Regions from separate parts of the Pseudoalteromonas sp. ATL1 genome, predicted to be linked through region 2. Evidence: riboswitches for the same ligand, from Rfam matches in the RefSeq annotation. Region 2 holds a riboswitch; the other holds the start of a gene.
The links. A riboswitch is a leader RNA that binds a small molecule or an ion and turns the genes downstream of it on or off. The one in region 2 is predicted to bind lysine.
Positions count from the first base shown of each region.

Region 1 (3,139 bases), 1.8 Mb from region 2:
TTCAACAATCACACAGCCAGCGCCAATAAACGCATCGTCTTCAATCACAACAGGGCTTGCACCAATGGGCTCTAATACACCACCGAGTTGAACAGCCGCACTTAAATGTACATTTTTGCCTACCTGTGCGCACGAACCGACTAACGCATGGCTATCTACCATGGTGCCTTCATCGATAAATGCGCCAATGTTGACGTAAGCTGGTGGCATGATGATGGTGCCAGAAGCAACATGCGCGCCACGGCGAACACTAGAGCCACCCGGTACCATACGTACACCGGCATCAGCGGCAAAGCCTTGTGGTGCTAAGTTGTGCTTATCAACAAAGCCGCCCGGAAACTCGGTATTGGTGCCATTTTTGAAGGCTTCTAAAATACCTTGCTTTACTTCTACGTTGGCATGCCAATTGCCGTTTTCGTCTTGCGTTGCAGCACGAACAGTGCCGTTTTCTAAATTATTTAGTAGTTCTAACCAGCTCATAATGATTGCCTTAATTCCAAGATAAAATTGATTCGTTTGCGTTGTTAAGTGCTTGGCTGCAAGGCAGCTCAAGGTGCGTCAAAGGTGGGCGCAGGTTTGGCGTGGCCAACTTACCTTGTTCATGCATGAGTACTTTGACGGGAATAGGATTGGCGACGGCAAACAAGGTGTTCACTGCGTCCGTCCAGGTAGTAAATAAGTTGGGGAATGTACCTGCCAAAGAGCGGCGCACAAATTCAGCGGTTTGCTCAGGCCAAGCATTGGCAGCCACCGACACTAACCCAGCGGCACCTGCTTGGGCAAAGTAGGGCATTAGTGCGTCGTCGCCGCTGAAAATGGCCACATTCGGTGCGGCTCTGCGAAATGCTTCAAAGGTGGCAATATCGCCACTGGCCTCTTTGACCGCCCAAAGGTTGCTGTGATGTTTTAGGTTGTCGAGTACTTGAGGGCTGATCGCAACAGCACTGCGTCCGGGCACGTTGTAAATCATGCAAGGGCGGTCTGTTGCGCCAAGCAATGCATCAAACCACTGCGTTTGTCCGACCACACCGGGTTTGGCATACAGCGGAGAGCCAAGTAAGTAGGCATCAACAGGTAAGCTGTCACAAAATGCCAACCACTCGAGTTGCTCAGCGAGGTTAAAACCACCGACGGCGACCATGATAGGCACTGATGGCGCAAGGTCACAAACGAACTCAACAATGGCGCGCTGTTCGGCTTGACCTAGGGCCAATCCTTCACCAGTGCTACCTAAAATTAATAGGCCATTGTTGGCGCTTTGCTGCTCAGCAACGAGTGCTTTAAGCGTATTGTAGTCAACTTGGTTATGTACATCGAAAGGCGTAACCAAAGCCGTCCATAACGGATAATTGGATAAATCGAATTGTGAATTCATCTCTACCGAACTTATATCTTGTTCGGAGTTTAGGCGGGTGTCCAAACTTCGAACAGTTAAAATTCGAAGAGCAATGGACTTAAAAATGATAAGGCAACAGGCCTTATTATTCTAAGACCAGAAGCTCTCCACCAAACTGAGTTGTTTTGTGTTTAGCACAAAACAATTGGTGACAGTCGCTGGGATTCAGCCCAGTCGCCCGAAGTTAACGCAACGCAAATGCAGCCAACTTCTCGGCGTTAATTCCCCTCATTGTGTGTCATTGGAGTTTGCTCTCCTCAACACAATTACCTGAATAACGCACCTCTTCCAGCCCTCAACTAAGCCTTTAGGGCTTAGTTTCAAAAATAGGGTGAGCGCGCATTGAAACACTTTAGCCGTCTAGGTGTCAAGTGCAATTGTCGTATTTTGAACTACACTGGTGGGAGCAAAAAAATTTCTTGAGATGCTATGTCTAAACTGATCAGAGGGATCCGCTTTCGTTATATTTTGGCGGTAACAGCGTTAGCGTTACTAGTGACCTTGGCAACTGGGTTTATGCAGTATTTATTGTTTAATAAACAAGATGATGCCGAGGTTATTAACATTGCGGGCATGCAACGGATGCTGTCGCAAAAAGCGTTGTTGCACGCACAATTCTTAGCTCATACAGATACCGATAATCAAACGCGAGAAGATGCCGGCAAGCAGCTAAATAAAGTGATAGATAGATTTGAGAAAAACCATCAATTTCTAGTATCAAACATTACTACTCACGCATCGAAACCTCTCTCTGATTTGTATTTTTCTTCCCCTATTAGTTTGGATGAACGCAGTAGACAATTTGTTCGTCATATTCGAGCATGGCAACTTGATAACACGGCACAATTGGGTGTGTTATATACGCAATCTCAGCAGCTTTTGCCAGATCTGGATGGTGCCGTCAAATTGTTTGAACAACAGGCGAATGAGCGAATCGCTGTATTACGTTATGTTGAGTTATCGATTTGGATCGTGGCTATTTTGCTGTTGATTTTTGAGGTTAAATTTATTTTTAAACCGATGGAAGCGATGGTGCGTCAAGGAATTGATGAACTCAAAGAGCAAAAGCAACAAACTCAGCTAGCACTGAATGTTAAATCACGCTTTTTAGCGCGAGCGAGTCATGAATTGAGAACGCCTTTACAGGCGATTTTGGGTTATCTCGAACTATATCAACAAGAGAAACAAGCGCAACAGCTTAGGCAAGTAGCGGCGTCAGCCAAACAGCTTCATGTGTTGATCAATGAGATGCATGATTTTAGTAAATGGTCGAACGATAACATCAAAATAGAACAAACAGTCGCCTACTTGCCAGCAACGATTGATACGGTGATCACCCCCTATCAGCTTGTCGCAGATAGAAAGGGCTTAAGCTTGACCGTGCACATTGCACAAGGGTGTGAACAGGCTGTGTTATGTGATCATCAACACTTTGCATGGGTTTTGTCTCAGCTTGTTGATAATGCAATCAAGTTTAGTGAGCAAGGAGAAATCCAAGTGAGTGCTCAGATCCATAATGAATCGCAACAAGCAATCTTGGTGGTATCTGTCAAAGATCAAGGACAAGGATTTTCAGATGAGATATTGCAAACGCTCAGTTCAGGCAGTGAAGAGGATAACCACTTCCAAGGGATGCAACTCGGTCTTACGCGTTGTCAGTTGGTTATAAATGCATTGTCTGGGCAAATGGAGGTGAGTAATGACTCTACTGGTGGTGCTCAGGTCGTCATTAGCATTCCCATT
Region 1 is NZ_JBZYXL010000001.1:854,613-857,751, forward strand. Features, by position in the region: gene AC5FX4_RS03680 (2,3,4,5-tetrahydropyridine-2,6-dicarboxylate N-succinyltransferase) at 1-480, opposite strand, end outside; gene dapA (4-hydroxy-tetrahydrodipicolinate synthase) at 491-1,375, opposite strand; lysine riboswitch at 1,489-1,692, opposite strand; gene AC5FX4_RS03690 (response regulator) at 1,826-3,139, shown strand, end outside.
Region 1: another riboswitch for lysine. It lies ahead of dapA (4-hydroxy-tetrahydrodipicolinate synthase); the one in region 2 lies ahead of lysC (lysine-sensitive aspartokinase 3).

Region 2 (3,139 bases):
ATTATTTCTTGATTTAACAGGCGGTTAGATTCTCTGAATATTCTCTCGCTGGTCCACTGAGGGTTCTTATGTTTTATGATGTTTTGAACATCTTTTATGCTAAAATCGGTCATCTTAAACCGTTTAAAAAGCAACTCTAACACGCCCCAATGTTCGTTGAGCGTATTCAATACTTTTTTTGCTGGGATCATAGCTTTCCAGTTTGTATCAATTTTATGACATGCAGGGTAATTAATTTGTTTGTAGCCATAGCGCATACATGTGGTAAGTGCTAGACTTCGCGCCGACTTACGTTACCTTCGAATTTATTACTTTACTTACAGGTTGTTTACGCAAAATGGTTACGCCTATTATCCTAACCCTGATAGCGATTGCGTTCGTGCTTATCGTTATAGAGGATATCATCCATGTAAACAAGGCCAAAACTACCCTTTTTTTTGGTACTTTGTGTTGGATTATCGCTTTTATCTCTCCTATTCATGGGCAAAGCCCAGAAACTGTACAACATCAGCTTGATCATAACATCCTTGAAATAGCCACTTTATGGTTGTTCTTGATGGCTGCGATGACTTTTGTTGCCTATTTGAATTCCAAAGGATTTATTCAAAATATCGTACACAGGATCATGCCTGCACAAATAAGCGAACGCAAGTTGATGTTTTTAGTTGGTATTTCAGCTTTTGTGTTTTCGTCTGTTTCAGACAACATTACAGCAACGCTAATTTCATTAGCGGTGGTGATGTCATTGAAGCTCGATCCTAAGAAACTGATTAAGTACGCCACACTTATTATTTTCAGTGTAAACAGCGGTGGCGTGTCCTTGATCACAGGTGATGTAACCACCTTAATGATCTTCTTAGCGGATAAAGTCACTATTCCTGATTTATTATTGCTAATTGCACCTGCATTGATGAGTGTGTTGGCTCTCGCGGCTATGTTATCAGTGGGGATGAATCAAACTTTGCAGTTTGATAAGACTGCGCAGCGTCGTATTGAAAAAACGGATATTACAATCGCTTTGATTTTTCTTTCGACGATTTTAGCAACGTTAATTTTAAGCGTGTTATATCAAGTTCCGCCTTTACTTACGTTCTTATTTGGCTTATCGCTCATGTTCTTGGTTGCACAATTCTTAATGCGTAAGAAGGACGTAAACAAGAAGATTATTGATTACATTCGCGAAATTGAGTACGACACCTTATTATTCTTTGTCGGCGTACTATTGTTAGTGGGCGCGTTAAAAGAAGTGGGCGTACTGGCCATGTTTACCGACTTGTATGTGTACATGAGCCCTGAGTATGCAAACTATGTGATGGGTTTATTATCCGCCGCGGTGGATAACGTACCTTTGACTGCAGCATTGCTAAAGGCAGATATCACGATGACGGCACAACAATGGTTGATGTTCACCTATGCCACTGGAGTGGGTGGCTCAATGTTAGTTATCGGCTCTGCTGCGGGTATCATCGCCATGAGCAAAGTGAAAGATCTGACATTTATGAGTTACTTGAGAAACTCAATTTATCTTTTGATTGCTTACACTATCGGTTATGCAGGTGCTTACCTTACCGGTAGCTTTGTGTAAACTTTTCAGGTGTTAAGTTAATTAAAACTTGACACCTAGACGGCTAAAAGATATTTTTTACCAGCCCGCTGCTTATGCGGGCTTTTATTTTGTTTTTATTCAGGTTAGTAAAGGCAAAATAGACAGAAGAGGTGCGATGCTTAGGTATTTAGTGGTAGGTGACGAACGCCTGTGACCATTAAAGAGGGAAGTATTCGCCGAGGAAAGTTTTAGTACGTCACTTTGACTTTTCGGTTTACGAGGCTGAATCCTCGGAACTGTCACCGTTTTAGGTGGAGAGCTTCTGGCAAAGGTCTTATCACACAAAGAAAATTTCCATTGCCAAGTTCTCCTTTTATTTATGATCACGTTGCTTGTGATCACAAGGAGATATCATGAATTCGCAGTACACAGTCGCAAAATTTGGTGGCACCAGTGTAGCTGATCACGACGCCATGCACCGCTGTGCACAAATCATCCACGATGACAGTCAAGTACGCGTCGTTGCTGTAAGCGCCAGTGCGGGTGTTACAAATCACTTAGTTACTCTGACGCAACAAAAAGCCGATGAACAAGAGAGACTCACATTAGTTCAAGCCGTTATTGATATTCAAGATGCCATTCTTGCAAAACTCACTCTTGATCAAGACTTAGCCTCTGGCTTTGAAGAGACTATTGCTCAATTTAAAACCTTGGCTGCATTACCCGCGCTAAGCAATCAACAATGTGATGAAATGCTAAGCTTTGGCGAGCGTTTATCATCTTATTTATTTACCCAGGTATTAAGAGATTTGGGCGTCAATGCTGAGCGCTTTGATGTACGCCAAGTACTTAAAACCGATAATCGATTCGGTAAAGCGTCTCCTGATGTTGAAGCGACTTCAATGGCAGCAAAGCAACACCTAGTACCGCTGCTTGATGAAAAAGTAGTTGTAACACAGGGCTTTATTGGTAGTGATCAATATGGGCAAACAACAACGTTAGGCCGTGGCGGTTCAGACTACAGTGCAGCGTTACTGGCAGAGGCTATTGAAGCGCGAGCCGTGCATATTTGGACCGATGTGGTCGGTATTTTCAGTACAGATCCAAGGTTATGCGCTAAAGCCGCACCAATCGCGCGATTAAGCTTTGATGAAGCGGCAGAGATGGCAACGTTTGGCGCTAAGGTATTACACCCAGCGACCATTCTACCAGCCAGTCGCAGCGGTATTTCGGTGTTTGTTGGCTCAAGTCGAGATCCTCAAGCCGGTGGTACTTGGATTGAAAGAGAAAAATCGGCGCAACCGGGTATTCGTGCTGTGACACAAAGAAAGAACCAAATTCTATTGACTCTGAAAAGTCCGGAAATGTTACTAGCCAGTGGCTTTTTAGCACGAATTTTCACCATTTTAAGTGCTTACAATATCTCGGTTGACTTGGTAACGACGTCTGAAATAAGCGTTGCGATCACGCTGGATAATGCGCAAAATGCATCGCGTCCAGAACTTGAGCAAGCCTGTTTAGATGAATTGAGTGAGTTCTGCCATGTAACGGTTGAAAACAACTTAACGCTTGTTGCTTTAATTGGCTCGGAAA
Region 2 is NZ_JBZYXL010000001.1:2,703,686-2,706,824, reverse strand. Features, by position in the region: gene AC5FX4_RS12185 (MksB family condensin complex protein) at 1-191, opposite strand, end outside; gene nhaD (sodium:proton antiporter NhaD) at 338-1,585, shown strand; lysine riboswitch at 1,704-1,876, shown strand; gene lysC (lysine-sensitive aspartokinase 3) at 1,960-3,139, shown strand, end outside.